DNA from 3 places in the Marinilactibacillus sp. XAAS-LB27 genome. Region 3 is predicted to be linked to each of the others. Evidence: riboswitches for the same ligand, from Rfam matches in the RefSeq annotation. Region 3 holds a riboswitch; each other region holds the start of a gene.

Region 1 (5,195 bases), on a different contig from region 3:
TATGGACCAACACATCATTGGGCCATTTGATTTCTGCCTGAATATTATTAGCTGATAAAGATTGGACAAGTGCAGCAGCGGCCATTTGTGTCAAAATAGAGTAACGGAGCTTTTGATTTGAAGGTTTGAGTAGTAGACTCATCGATATTGTTTTTCCAGCAGGGGAAGACCACTGTCGTCCTAACCGTCCTTTTCCAACTGTCTGTTCATGGGCAAGAACTAAGGAACCATGATTTAATGAACTCAGATGCTTTTTGATATAGTCATTTGTAGAATCAACTGACTGAAGAAGTATTATATGATGACCAATTCTTTCAGTTTCCAGCTGGTTTATAATAGACGTTTTAGATAAAATAGGGTTCAAGAGCGTAACCGTTTTAAAGTCAAATTTGATGGGCATTCCATCTTCTGATAGTTCTTCTAATACCTTCTTTGTCATTTTTTCAGAACATGAACAAGCCTCACTAACTTCTATTATTGAAGCAGAATGAGTGGGCTCACTGTTTAAGTAATCCAGATGAATAGCTTTTAAGTTTTGAGGAACCATGATTTGATCTCCATTTCCTTCAAGTTTATAGTAGTAAAGTATACAGATACTAAAAGAGAAAGTCGACTCGTTCCTAAGTAGAAGATTAGTAGGAAATAAGGAATTTCTATGCTATACTAAAATCAGTGTAGAGTGAACGGACGTAAGAAAAATAGGCGAAATAGACTATAATAACTAAGTTGAACTATACGTTAAATCAACTTTTAGAGGTGAAAAATTTGAGTAATATTAAGATTATTCCTTTTGGAGGAGTAAGAGAAAACGGAAAAAATTTATATGTCATTGAATCAGGAGAGGACATCTTTGTCTTGGATTGTGGATTAATGTATCCAGAAGACGACTTGTATGGTATTGATGCAGTTATTCCTGACTTCAGCTATTTACTAGAAAACAAAGACCGCATTGCAGGTGTGTTTTTATCACACGGACATGAGGATGCTATAGGCGCATTGCCATACTTCCTTGAATCTTTCAATGTACCTGTGTTTGGATCAGAACTAACCATTGCATTAGCAAAATTATTTGTTAATGAATCCAGTCTTGGTGCCGATTTTGATGATTATCATGTAATCGATGAACACACAGAAATTGATTTTCATGGAAACTTAGTGAAATTTTTCAGAACAACGCATACTATACCTGACTCTATGGGTATTTCTGTTAAGACTGATGACGGGAACATTGTCTACACTGGAAACTTTAAGTTTGATCAGAGTGCAAGTGAAGGATACCGTACGGACTTTTCTCAGATTTCTGAGATCGGTAAAGAGGGTGTACTTGCGTTATTGAGTGATTCAAATGAAGCAGAAAGTACGATAGAAAATGTTTCTGAGAAAAAAGTTCAAGAAGAAGTTTTGGATATTTTCCAAGACTCAAATAGTAGAATTATTGTTGCTGCAGTAGCAAGTAATATTTTACGTATTCAACAAGTGCTGAATGCGGCACAAGCATCTGGAAGAAAAGTATTCATAACAGGACGTAATCTTGAAGCGATTCTCGCAACAGCGATTGAATTAGACAAATTGACACTTCCTGATGAAAATTTAATCGTCTCAGTGGATAAAATTGATCAGTTTGATGATAACCAAATTATCGTACTTGAAACTGGCGCTTCTGGTGAACCAATTAAAACACTTAGCCGTATGGCAACAGGCAATCATGGACAAGTTAACATTAAAGAAAATGATCTTGTATTTATTGCTACAAGTCCATCTATTGCAATGGAAGTAACCGTTGCTGAAACAGAAAACTTGATCTACAGAGCGGGTGCTACTGTTAAGCATATTTCTGATAATATGAAAGCTTCTGGTCATGCTACGCCGAACGATTTACAATTGATGATCAATTTACTTCAACCGAAGTATTTTATACCAATCCAAGGAGAGTATCGTATGCTTGCAGCTCACGCTGATTTAGCAAACGAAACAGGTATGGATAACGCAGATATCTTTATTTTAAGTAATGGAGATGTTTTGAACTATCAAAATGGTAAAATGAATCAGACTGGTCAAGTACCAGCTGAAAATACGTTAATTGATGGAATTGGTATTGGAGACATTGGAAATATTGTTTTAAGAGATAGACGACTATTATCTGAAGATGGTATTTTTGTAGCGGTTGTAACGATCGACCGGAAAAAACGCAAAGTCGTTTCTGGCCCACACATTGTAACAAGAGGGTTTGTCTTTGTTAAAGAAAGTCAGGATTTAATTAATGAGTCTAACGAAATCGTTACTGACGTGGTACGCAAAAATCTTGAACATAATGATTTCGACTGGGGATCTATCAAGCAAGATATTAGAGAAGAACTCGGAAATCATTTATTCAAAAAAACACGTAGACGTCCAATCATCTTACCTGTTATAATGGAAGTGAACCAAAATCGTCGATTCAAATAAATCACGATAAATTAACTATTTGTACTAGGGGAGCCAATTGAATTGGCTGAGAGTGGACTATAAAGTCCAGACCCTTTGAACCTGTACGTTCGTACGTGCGTAGGGAGAGTACCTAGAATCAGTGTCTAAAAGTATTTTTGTGCTTTTTTGCTATGATGATAAGAATTTACTCCTCCTCTAGTATACATAGTATCTATAGGAGGAGTTTTTGTATGCAGAACGAGAAGTTAAGAATTTATATTGAAGGGACACTATTTGCGGCCATTGCCATGATTTTGTCTTTAATACCCATAGGGATTGGATCATCTTTTAGTGTTTCATTAGGGACGATTCCGTTGACATTTTTTGCCATTAGAAGAGGAATGTTGCCTGGTTTATTTGCGGGCTTTTTATGGGGAATTTTGCATGTAGTAGCTGGAACAGCTTATATATTGAATATCTATCAATTTATTATTGAATATGGATTTGCTTTCACTTGTGTTGGTTTTGCCGGGTACTTTAGCCAAACCATCATCAAAAATATAAAAGAAAATTCACTGAGCAGCGCTAAAAAGTATTTGATCATCACGACATTCATAGGATCGGCTGCACGTTGGTTCTGGCATTTTTTAGCTGGTGTATTCTTTTTTGGAGACTATGCAGTGTGGGGGCTTGATCCAATAACGTTTTCTTTGCTATTTAATGGAGCGAGCATGCTGGCAACAATAGCGGTCACGATTATAGTGTTGGTGTTATTATTCGATAGAGCATCATCTATGTTTGTGCCTAAATCAAAAAATTAATTCTTGAAAATATTTTCCATCAAGCAGTCTCTACTATTAGAGGCTGCTTTGTTTTTTACCAACCAATTGTTACAAAATAACGTATTCTTTTAAAAGGGACTTCGCTTTAGGAGCCCTCTAGGGATAATATATGTAGACGGGTAAAGGCAGAATAGTGTAAACTGATTAAGAAAAACTCTAGAAGGCTAGTGTCAGGTGTTCGTAGAGGAGTCAATAAAAGACTATAAGGGGAATAAAATGGAGATTATTAGAACAATATTCTGGTTATTTATTTTTATCAATTCAATTTTAGCATTTATAACAGTTTTCAGAGAAAGAGAAAGAGATATTGCAGCAATATGGGCATGGCTACTCGTCATTACAATGTTACCCGGGATCGGAATTGTTCTTTACCTATTTCTTGGACGAAAAATATCTCAAGAAAATATTTTCGACATTCGATCACAGAAAAGAATTGGTATGACGCAATTGGTTGAAGCGCAAAAACAGTTAATTGAGTCCGAAAATCTAGATGTTCCGGAAGCGAAGCATATGGATGCTACCTTGGAACTAGTTTCTCTCTTCTTAGAAAGTAATGAAGCTATTTTAACCAAAGGAAATAAAGTGGATATTATCACAGATGGTAAAGAAAAATTCGATAGATTAATAGAAGACATCGGTAAAGCAGAACACCACATTCATGTGACTTACTATATATTTAAAGCAGATGGTATTGGTACAAGATTGTTAAAAGCTCTAGAAGAAAGAGCTGAAAATGGGGTTGAAGTTAAAGTTTTATATGATCCGATTGGGGCTAGAGTCGTAGGCGCTCATTTCTTTGAACATCTAAAAGCTCTAGGAGGAAAAGCTGAGCCTTTCTTCGGTTCTAAATTTTTCAGACTGAACTACAGAAATCACAGAAAAATAGTCGTAATCGATGGAAAAGTGGGTTATACAGGAGGCTTTAATGTCGGAGATGATTATTTGGGTCTCTACGAAAAGATGGGATACTGGAGAGATACACATCTTAGAATCAACGGAAACGGTGTTCTTCCTTTGCAAACAAGGTTTTTGATGGACTGGAATGCATCTGTAAAACATCATCCAGTCAGTTATGAAGAAAGTTATTTTCCAGTTTCATCTTTTATAGGCTCCACTGATCTACAAATTGTTTCCAGCGGACCAGATACTGAAATGCATGCAATTAAAAAAGGTTTTCTTAAAATGATTAGTATGGCTAAGGAGTCCGTTTATATCCAGACACCCTATTTCATACCAGATGAAGCGTTGATGGAAACGATAAAAATTGCGAGTTTATCTGGTATTGATGTTAAATTGATGATCCCCAACAAACCAGATCATCCTTTCATATACCGTGCTACTCTTAGCTATGCGGAAGAAATGATTAACTCAGGCGTCAAAGTATATATTTACGATGCTGGATTTATTCATGCAAAGACAATCGTAATAGATGGAGAAATATTATCAGTGGGTACAGCCAACTTTGATATAAGAAGTTTTAAGCTGAACTTTGAAGTCAATACCTTTATTTACGATCGCCATTTGGCGAAAGAGCAAGTAGCTATTTTCGAGAAAGATATGGAAGCTTCTTATGAATTAACTCGAGAAATCATAAACCAGTATTCTAAATGGGAATTATTCAAGCAGCAATTTAGTCGTTTGTTTTCGCCAATACTATAGGTTTTGTAATAAGTATGTATAAAATTCATTTGTAATAACGTGAAAAAGTCTTCAAAGGGAACGTGTTTCTCCCTCTGAAGACTTTTTAGTGTTAAGAAATATACTAGCAATAAATAAAACGAAAGTTTAAACTATAGAGTTTACTTAACTAGTCTAATATGTCTGATTTGATCACTGTTTATCAAATGAACAGTATTACTATTATGGCTATTCAAAATGATTTGACTACTATAAGGAGAAAAAGAAGCTGTTCCAGTACATTCGGATATAGATGAGTCGTGTGCAGAT
Region 2 (5,195 bases), on a different contig from region 3:
TCATGCTTACTTTTGTTTTGATTGCTGTTTTAGGTGTAGTCAATGGATTGACTTTAGGATATATCCGTCTGCCTCAAGCACTTGCGACAAAAAACATGATTCCAATGAGTGACAGTATCAAAGTCATGGATGCAAAAAGAGAATTATCACCAGCTTCGACTATTTTTGCTTTTGTAGTTAGCTTGGTATGGATGGGATTACATTATATCTCACAAAAAACGTCCTTGTTATCAGGCGGAGATATCAGTGAAATCGCGATTGTATTCAGTTACTTGGCATACGCTGTTCTTTACTTGAAAGTGATCCAATTGAAACGAGAAGGTGTCATCAAAAATGTCTTCTTAGGCTATGTTGCACCAGTACTTGGAACACTTGGTTCGCTGGTCATTTTAGTAGGAGGAATCTTCTCTAATCCGACTTTTGTACCCTTTTTCCTGATTTTCTCTTTACTTGTCTGTATCGCTGGATTCGTTTATTATCAAAAGAAAAATCAAATCGCATCATAATAAAATAAACCATCCTCTATCTTACAGCTCAGCTGAAAGCGAAGAGGATGGTTTATTATTATGTTGAATGACCAATAATGAAGTTAGTTTAATGGATAGCCCGATTCCAAAAACGTAACTTTTTCATCTGATTTTGACTAATAACTTTTCAGCCCTTCTATGTTAAGGTAAAATCGACTATGCAGAAGAAATTATCAAAACTTTTGATCAGCAGTATTTAAAAAAAATTATTCAGTTCCCATATTGATTTTTGCTTTAACAAAAAAGAACTAGATTTAAGGAATAGGTCGAATTAAAAGGAAAAGGGGTAAACAAAATGACTGACCAATTAGACACATTCAAATTCCATGATATGACATTAACTTGGATAGACGGAGGCATAACTTCAATGGATGGAGGTGCGATGTTTGGCCCCGTCCCGAAACCACTTTGGTCAAGGAAATATCCAGCTAATGAAAAGAACCAGATTGAATTACCAACGGATGCGATTTTAATACAATATAAAAATAAAAATTATTTAATTGATGCAGGAGTCGGCACTGGGAAGCTATCAGATAAGCAAATTCGAAATTATGGTGTGCGAGAAGAAACGAAGATCGAAGAAAGTCTGAATCAAGTTGGATTAGCCGTTCAAGATATTGACGGTTTAATCATGACCCACATGCACTTCGATCATGCTGGAGGCTTAACTCAGTTGAAAGAAGGGCAATATGTATCGACCTTTCCAAATGCTGTGATCTATGTAAATGATATTGAATGGGAAGAAATTCGCCATCCCAATATCCGTTCAAAAAGTACGTACTGGAAAGAAAACTGGGAAGCGGTTCAGGAGCAAGTCAGAACATTTAATAAGAGTCTTGAAATCGTCCCGGGTATTGAACTAATCCATACCGGCGGACACAGCAAGGGACATGCTATTGTAAAACTGACACAGAACCAAGAAACGCTTTTACATCTAGCGGACATCATGCCTACGCATGCTCATCAAAACCCCCTATGGGTGCTTGGATTTGATGATTATCCGATGGATTCTATTGACGCCAAGCTATACTGGATGGAAGAAGCGCGTAAGCTCAATGCAAAATTCATCTTTTACCATGATGCTTTTTATAGAATGGTGCAGTGGGATTATAGTGGGAAGCAAATTATCGATGACCTTAAAAGAACGAAACAAGCTTACATTCAATTTTAAAAAGAAAAAGACAATTAGTAATCATTTACTTGCTTGTTTTGATGTGCTCAATCATTTTTAACTCTAGATTAGCTTTTCTTTTCAAAACAATTAAGAATGACGTAAGGTTGATACGGTTGGTTAAAAACGTTGAATCTAAAGGACGAAAGTCGAGTCCTAAAATGCCTAAATTTTGCTTCTTTTGATATATGTGGTATAATGTTACTACATTAAGAATAAATATGAAGTATTATATAAAATCGTTTTAACGAAGTTTAATCGATCTGGCGCAACTATAGAGTTGTAAGGACACAGTAGAGGTAGGGACTGTGTTGTTTAAATGAGAAACTCAGTCATATAATTTGAATAGTAATTTAGCACGAATTAACTGTATAAGTCATTTATTTTTAATCAGAGAGCCGCTCCCTTAACTGGGAGGGGCTTTTGTCAATTTTAAGGCAATTTAATCCAATACTTAAAGGGAAATTGGGTGAATGTTTTTTAAAATAATATAGTATATTATTTTAAAAGCTTATGATATGATTTATGTAATTGAATACATAAAAAGACCACTAGGGGAGCTTATTGCTGAAATGCTGAGGCTGAGATAGGTAGAAACCTGACCCTTAGGACCTGATCTGGATAAAGCCAGCGTAGGAAAAGTGGAATGAACGATTTTGACTCTAGCACTCTCTTTTGAGAAGGCTTTATTGAGATTGCAAATAAGCCGACACCACTTTTCTGTCCGCAAAGGATAGTGAAGGGGTGTTTTTTATTTGTTCAAAAAAAGTGAAAAGAGGAAAAGCAATGAGTGAACAGAAGACCGTTTTAGTGACAGGATCAAGTCGAGGACTAGGTGCTGTGATTGCGAAACAGTTCGGTGAAAAAGGATATAAAGTAGTAGTCAATTACTTTAAAAGTAAGGAAAAGGCGCTTAAGGTTGTTGAAGAGATAGGGGAAGGAAACGCAATCGCCATCCAAGCAGATGTCAGAAATAAACAACAAGTAGAAGCCATGGTAAAAAAAGCAACAGAACAATTTGGACCTATCGATATCGTCGTAAACAATGCTTTAATCAATTTTGAATTTAATCCAGTCACCCAAGGAGCGGTGGAAGAATTGACTTGGGAAAATTACAATGAACAGCTTCAAGGAACGGTCCAATCTGCTTTGAATACAATCCAAGCGGTCCTTCCCGGAATGAAAAAACAAGGATATGGTCGTATAATCAATATTGGAACAAACTTGTTTCAAAATCCCGTAGTACCTTATCACCAATACACAACTGCGAAAGCGGCACTCATTGGTTTTACTAGGAATATGGCAAAAGAGCTCGGGAAAGATCAGATCACAGTCAATATGGTGTCTGGTGGATTATTAGAACGGACAGATGCTAGTGCAGTGACTACGCCAGAAGTTTTTGATTTGATAGCAGCTAGTTCTGCACTAAATCGTGTGACAGAACCAACAGATGTAGCGGAAGTCGTTGTTTTCTTGGGGTCTGAAGCTTCAAGAGGCGTCACGGGGCAGAATATTGTTGTAGATAGCGGACTGACAATGAATTAAGAAATAAATAGTTTTGTAGAAAGTGATTAATCATTTTATTGATTAGAAGCAAAAAGCTACGCCTTAGTGGGTGTAGCTTTTTACTTGTTCGGGGTAATGTTCACTAGAAAATTTTGGTATACTATAAGAAACTGATAGATAAGGAAGCTAAGCGATTGAAAGACTTACTTAAAGATGACGAACGTATTGATCAGTTGATGCAATACGATATAGAAATTATACAGAGCCCTTCAGTCTTCTCTTTTTCACTAGATGCCGTATTATTAGGAGAGTTTGCTCAAGTACCCAAGCATAATCGCGCTAAAATTATCGATCTTTGTTCTGGGAACGGTGCGGTTGCCCTTATGCTTAGTCAAAAGACGGCTAGTCCGGTGATGGGGATAGAGATTCAGGAAAGACTTGTAGATATGGCAAATAGAAGTATCAAGTTGAATCAGTTAGAGGAACAAGTAACAATGAAAAAGGCTGATGTTAAAGAAATCAGAGAAATGATTCGTCACGATTCGGTGGATGTCGTAACTTGTAATCCACCTTATTTCAAAGTGACAGAAGAAAGCCTTCAGAATCCAAACACGCACCTTGCGATTGCCAGACATGAAATCTTTTTGTCTCTGGAGGAAATGATGAAAGCAACGGCTTTTTTACTTAAAACAAAAGGGAAAGCTTATTTTGTACACAGACCGGATCGGTTTTTAGAAATCTTGGATGCTATGCGTGCCGTTAACCTTGCGCCTAAAAGAGTCCGATTCGTTTACCCTAAAGAGCATAAAGAAGCAAACATGATATTGATTGAAGGCATCAAAAATGGAAAAGAAACAGGATTCTCTGTGCTCCCCCCTTTATTTGTGTTTGATCAAAATGACCAATATTTACCAGAAGTGAGAAGGATGATTTATGGAACTGAACGAAGTAAAGAATAGCTATTTCTATGTCCTACATTGTAAAGATGGTTCGTTTTATGGTGGATATACCACAGACCTAGAGCGAAGACTAGATGAACATAATTCTGGTACAGGTGCGAAATACACCAAACCAGCCTATAGACGCCCCCTTAGAATGATTTATGCTGAAATTCATCCAACGAGAAGTGCAGCGACGAAAGCCGAAGCAGCCTTTAAAAAACGAACAAGAATTAGTAAAGAACGATATTTGAAACAAAACGGAGTGGGGTTACCATTCAGTCAACAAGAACGATGCAAGATTGTAAGAAGAGAGGATGCAGTTGATGCAGACGCAAAAGAGTTATGAGAAAACAGAAACAGGTATGTTATATCTCGTACCGACACCGATTGGGAATTTAGAAGATATGACGTTTAGAGCCATCAGAATGTTGAAAGAAGCAGATTTAATTGCTGCTGAAGATACCAGAAACACCCAGAAATTACTGAATCATTTTGAAATTCAGACAAGTCAGATTAGCTTTCACGAACATAACTCAAATGAACGTACACCAAAACTGATTGAACGAATGATTGCCGGAGAAACGATTGCTCAGGTGAGTGACGCAGGTATGCCTTCGATTAGCGATCCGGGTGTAGACTTGGTTAAAGCAGCTATTGAGGCGGGGATTGCAGTTGTCCCATTACCGGGAGCAAATGCTGCACTGCCAGCACTCATTGCTTCTGGTATCTCACCCCAACCGTTTTACTTTCACGGGTTCTTACCGAGGAAGAAAAAAGATTTGCATACTGAACTGGAAACACTGAATAAACGCCAGGAAACCATCATTTTCTATGAATCGCCACATCGATTAAAAGCGCTACTGGAACAAATTGAAAAAGTCATGGGGCCAGATCGAAAGATTGTTTTAGCTAGAGAATTAACGAAAAGATATGAAGAATTTATCAGAGGAACAGTTTCTGAAGTGTCTGAATGGGCGCAAGCAGAGCAGATTCGAGGAGAATTCTGTGTGATTCTTGAAGGAAATGCTCATCCGATTTTAGACCAAGAAA
Region 3 (5,195 bases):
TACTTGGTTCCAACCTTACTCGCTCCAGTAGCTGTTTTGGAATTGGCTAAAGAAACTGGAATGCCGGATTCTGCGGTTCAAAAAGCTCGAGATGCCATAGAAGCACACAAAAAGAGTTTCACTAAGGCCTACAAAGCAGGCGTTAAAATCGCAATGGGAACCGATGCAGGTGTCATGCCTCACGGAACCAATCTGCGAGAACTTGCTCTGATGACAGAAGGTGGTATGACGCCGATGGAAGCAATCGTCGCGACCACTAAGACAGCCGCAGAATGCCTCGGCTGGGAAAACGAACTCGGCACCCTTGAAAAAGGTAAACTAGCAGATCTAGTCGTCATCAAAGGGAATCCCCTAGACGATATTGCCAGCCTATCTAACGCAGAAACCATCCAACTCGTCATCAAAGACGGCAAAATCGTCAAAAACCAAATAGCATGATTTGAAAACAGCCGCTGACGGCTGTTTTTTCATTTTGAAGATCCTTTTAATCTATGTTTTTGGTACGAATCACTAAGATAGTCCCTCTCATTAGATCGGAAGCCAACGAGAGGGAATGAAACAGGGAGATAGTCCCTCTCGCGAGGTCGGAAGTCAGCGAGAGGGAATGAAAAGGTGAGATAGTCCCTCTCGTAAGGCTGGAAGTCGACGAGAGGGAATGAAATGCCCAGATAGTCCCTCTCGCAAGGTGGGAAGTCAGCGAGAGGGAATGAAATGCCCAGATAGTCCCTCTCGCAAGGTGGGAAGTCAGCGAGAGGGAATGAAACGTCCAGATAGTCCCTCTCGCGAGGTCAGAAGCCAACGAGAGGGAATGAAACACCCAGATAGTCCGTCTCGTAAGGTAGGAAGTCAACGAGAGGGACTATGTTCATAATTGTAATTTCTTATTAAAAAGAAACCCACCATAGGAAGAAAGATAAGCTGTAGCTTATCCTCAAAACCAATAACTTTTAGAATTTTCATTAGATTCCAAAGCATTCATCAGTATCAATAATGAGGTGATAACAATTATAGTAAAGAATCAGAGAAAAGAGCCAGATTTGCTAAAAAAGCTCATATATTTGGATGCACGAACTACGTTAAGGGAATCTGACCGAAGACTACTATGGAATCTCGAAAAAGGATATACAGGGGAGGAGCAATTTGATACCCTACTCGCTAAACATCTAACCAATGACGCTTTGATACTAAATGATTTACTACTAAAAACTAGCGGAAGTACTTTTCAAATAGATACCTTAGTGATATCTGGAGGTACAATCCATCTGTACGAAATCAAAAATTATTCAGGTGATTACATTTTGACCAACGAAGGATTATCGACAGTATCCGGAAAAGTTATCAGAAACCCTACTATTCAGCTAGCCAGAACCAAACAAAACCTCACTAATCTAATCAGAGAAACACATTTTAAACATAAAATTGAAGCACACGTCGTCTTCATTCATCCCACATTTACCCTTTATAATGCCAGTACCACCGATTCTTTTATCTTCCCCACACAAATTGAAACCCACCTCATCAAAATAAACGATCAGCTTAAAATGCCATCCCAAAAAGACAGACAACTGGCTGAAAAACTAGTGGATGGACAGGAGACTCAGAATCAGCATGAACAAACTACGCCCGAATACCCTTATGAACTGTTAGAAAAAGGGGTTGTCTGTCCGCACTGCAATACGCTTTCCTTGTCGAGCGGTCTTAGAATGAAAAGTTGTCTGACCTGCGGGCATAAAGTACCACTAGAATCAGCTATATTAGAAAGTGTTAGACAATATCAAGTTTTGTTTCCAGAAGGTAAGGTGACTACAAATCAAATCGATGACTGGTGCGGTAAACAAACATCAACAAAAAGCATACGAAAAGTGCTAGAAACACATTTCACCATGGTAGGAACGAATAAACTGAAAGAATATATTTAAGGAGAAATTTTCTGTAATCAAATGTACGATGAACCTTTCGTGGTGATCGTTCTCATTATACCGTTCCACAGAGTACGGATTTCCTGACTTTGAATGTAGCCATCACCAAGAATGAAATCGGCCTTAAGCGTTACTATCAAAGAGACTGATCAGTAAAGTCCAAAACAACAAAAAAACCACCTGCAGATGCAAGTGGTTAAAAAGGAGACGGACGATTACTTGGAGGAGTAATCGCCCTGAAAAATAAGTTGGTTGTTGTGGGTATGAACATAGTATAGAAAATATATTTGAAGAAGGTATGATGAACCGATGAAAAAAAACGTAAAAAATAGAAAGAGTTGAGACAAATAATCGACGCTCATGCATATGGTATTTCCGGCATAGAACTGATATAATGAAACCGTTAAATTAAAAGAACTAGGGGAGCATAGAGCTTTCAGTAAAGACCGAGGATTTCCAACAACCCTCCAACCAAACTGATTGTGAAAGCTGAGAAAGGTAAGACCTGACCCTTAACCTGAACTAGGTAATGCTAGCGGAGGGAAGTGATCATGATGAATAGCAGATCAAGTAATCTGTATTCTTATTTAGTGTGAACCGACTCTCTTCTATCAATTTTGGAAGAGTTTTTTTGTGTCTTAAAATGTCTAGAGAGTGGGATGAGCAAAATGACAAAACAATACAATTTTCAAATAGTAGCGCAACAAATAATAGAAAAGACCACCTTTTTATCGGTTATGGCGATTGAAAAAGTGCTCGGTGTACAAGGAGGAACTAGAAAATGACGACCAAACAAGTATTGACGATTGCAGGCAGTGACAGTGGTGGTGGAGCAGGGATTCAAGCAGACTTAAAAACCTTTCAGGAAAGAAACGTATTTGGGGTATCCGTATTAACGGCGGTCACGGCTCAGAATACGCTTGGGGTTCACGGAGTACACCCTATGCCGCTTGAAATGGTCGAAGCACAATTGGATGCGATCTTTAGTGACTTCAACTTGTCAGCGATAAAAACAGGTATGCTGGTTAATGGAGATTATATGGAGCTTATTGCAAACAAGCTTTTAGATAATAAAATAGCCCCGCTGATCATTGATCCGGTAATGGTCGCAAAAGGTGGCCATCCCTTAATGGCATCCACTGCGGTCGAAGTCATGAAAAGCAGACTGGTCCCTCTAGCCGATGTCATCACACCCAATATTCCAGAAGCCGAGGCATTGACAGGGACTGAGATTATGAATAAAAAATCTATGCTTAAAGCCGCCTATCAGTTAAAAGAAGCTGGCAGCAAAGTTGTCATCATTAAAGGTGGTCATGCTTTAGATGATCCGCAAGCCTCTGACTTGATACTGCTTGAAAGTGGAGAGGAAGTTTGGTTATCCACTCCTAGAATTGACACGAAAAATACCCATGGTACAGGGTGTACGTATTCAGCGTGTATTACAGCTGAAATTGCAAAAGGTCATTCAGTGCTAGAAGCCATCAAGACTGCCAAAGCTTACATTCAGGCCGCAATATCTGATCCATTGGAACAGGTTGGTCACGGTCATGGTCCGACGAATCACTGGGCTTACCGTAAACTTAATTAATATAAAAGTAGACAAAAAAATCCCATTAGGAAAGAGCGAACATTCGCTGAATCCTAATGGGATTTTTTTAAGGAAGGAAAACATTCCAACCTCAATTAAAATTAAGACATATCTAGTCTCTTATGTTTCTATATTCAGCAGTGTATACAATTCAATCAGGGGAGAAAGAAAGTTCAGCTTCATATAGAATAAATTTCTTTTCAAAAGAACAAAGTAAAGTGGGGGGCCACTTTAAAACGTTCAATATTAGGGGGAGAAAAGAAAAGTGTTTTATAATTCTGACACTATAGATAGTTTAACAATAAATATTTTACTTATCCTTAAAATCAGTTAAGGTTTTAGCTGATAAAAATAATAATTTCCTCAGCTAACCGTAATTATTGTAACGCGTTCACCATAGCTTTGTTAAAAGCAGGTAAATCTTCAGGCGTACGACTTGAAATTAAACCAGAATCATCAATGACAACTTCTTCATCACGGAAGTTTGCACCGGCATTTTTAAGGTCAATCGCTACTTGAGATACTGAAGTAATGTCTTTCCCTTTTACAACTTCAGCATTGATTAATAATTGTGGTCCGTGACAGATTGAGAAAATCGGTTTTTTATTTTCAGAGAATGCACGTGTGAAGTTCAAGAAACGCTCATCTTTACGTAGTTGATCAGGTGAAAACCCACCAGGTATGAGTAGTGCGTCAAAATCTTCTGGTGAAACATCGTCAATACTTTTGTCGATTATAACAGAAGCTTTCCCTTTTTTACCTTCAACTGTCTCGCCAGCTTCAAAGCCAATCGTTACAATTTCGTGGCCTGCTTTCTCAAGTTCTTCTTTTGGTGAAGTGAATTCTACATCTTCAAATAATTTTGTCATAACCGTTGCTACTTTTTTACCCATGTCTAAATTCCTCCTATTATTTTTTCTACACTTAGTGTATCGCGCACATAGAATGGGTGCAAATCTAATGCTTATAACAGTTGCTGTTTCTCATGGTATTATCTCACCGATAAGATATGTTATGATGAATGAAGATACAAAGTATGACGAGTCTGAAACCAATAGGATGGAGTGAACAGAGATGAATATTGCATTAATTGCTCACGATAAAAAGAAAGAAGACATCATTAAACTGGCAACGGCCTACAAGGCAATATTAGAAAAACATACTTTACTTGCGACAGGAACAACGGGCACACGCATTATAGAAGAAACAGGTTTGGATGTTCATCGATTCAAATCAGGTCCGCTAGGTGGGGACCAACAAATTGGTGCCTACATATCAGACAATAAAATGGATCTTGTGATTTTCATAAGAGACCCACTAACAGCACAAGCACACGAACCAGATATCTCTGCTTTACTAAGGTTGAGTGACGTATATGAAATTCCGCTAGCCACCAACGTAGGTTCAGCAGAAATTTTACTCAGAGGGCTCGATGCAGACTTTTACCAGTGGAGAGATTTTTTCAGAGGTAAAGGTAGAGAAGATTTACCGATCTAAAATGAACGACTAGGTGCACGTGGAAGAAAGGGTATAAAATGAGTTTACTAATTATAATAGGTCTTGCGTTAATCGTATATGGTGGTATTTCTCTGAAACATCCAAAGCAACTCAAGAGAAATCAACAACCAGTCAATAAAAAACAAGATAAATACTGGTTATGGTATAACAGCGTTTATGTACTCGGAAGT

The links. A riboswitch is a leader RNA that binds a small molecule or an ion and turns the genes downstream of it on or off. The one in region 3 is predicted to bind thiamine pyrophosphate.
Region 1: it holds a riboswitch for thiamine pyrophosphate, as region 3 does, so the genes downstream of both, thiT (energy-coupled thiamine transporter ThiT) here and thiD (bifunctional hydroxymethylpyrimidine kinase/phosphomethylpyrimidine kinase) in region 3, are expected to answer to the same signal.
Region 2: it holds a riboswitch for thiamine pyrophosphate, as region 3 does, so the genes downstream of both, VXN63_RS10155 (3-oxoacyl-ACP reductase) here and thiD (bifunctional hydroxymethylpyrimidine kinase/phosphomethylpyrimidine kinase) in region 3, are expected to answer to the same signal.

What each region holds. Positions count from the first base shown of each region.
Region 1 covers NZ_JAYXKP010000001.1:654,814-660,008, reverse strand. The annotation lists gene VXN63_RS03180 (biotin--[acetyl-CoA-carboxylase] ligase) at 1-547, opposite strand, end outside; gene VXN63_RS03175 (ribonuclease J) at 766-2,445, shown strand; TPP riboswitch at 2,462-2,569, shown strand; gene thiT (energy-coupled thiamine transporter ThiT) at 2,658-3,227, shown strand; gene cls (cardiolipin synthase) at 3,465-4,907, shown strand; gene VXN63_RS03160 (hypothetical protein) at 5,048-5,195, opposite strand, start outside.
Region 2 covers NZ_JAYXKP010000008.1:10,867-16,061, forward strand. The annotation lists gene VXN63_RS10145 (APC family permease) at 1-506, shown strand, start outside; gene VXN63_RS10150 (YtnP family quorum-quenching lactonase) at 823-1,698, shown strand; TPP riboswitch at 2,242-2,355, shown strand; gene VXN63_RS10155 (3-oxoacyl-ACP reductase) at 2,485-3,243, shown strand; gene VXN63_RS10160 (tRNA1(Val) (adenine(37)-N6)-methyltransferase) at 3,441-4,163, shown strand; gene VXN63_RS10165 (GIY-YIG nuclease family protein) at 4,138-4,491, shown strand; gene rsmI (16S rRNA (cytidine(1402)-2'-O)-methyltransferase) at 4,469-5,195, shown strand, end outside.
Region 3 covers NZ_JAYXKP010000011.1:12,540-17,734, forward strand. The annotation lists gene VXN63_RS11585 (metal-dependent hydrolase family protein) at 1-438, shown strand, start outside; gene VXN63_RS11590 (nuclease-related domain-containing protein) at 1,059-1,919, shown strand; TPP riboswitch at 2,329-2,480, shown strand; gene thiD (bifunctional hydroxymethylpyrimidine kinase/phosphomethylpyrimidine kinase) at 2,701-3,507, shown strand; gene VXN63_RS11600 (type 1 glutamine amidotransferase domain-containing protein) at 3,885-4,400, opposite strand; gene mgsA (methylglyoxal synthase) at 4,582-5,004, shown strand; gene VXN63_RS11610 (hypothetical protein) at 5,043-5,195, shown strand, end outside.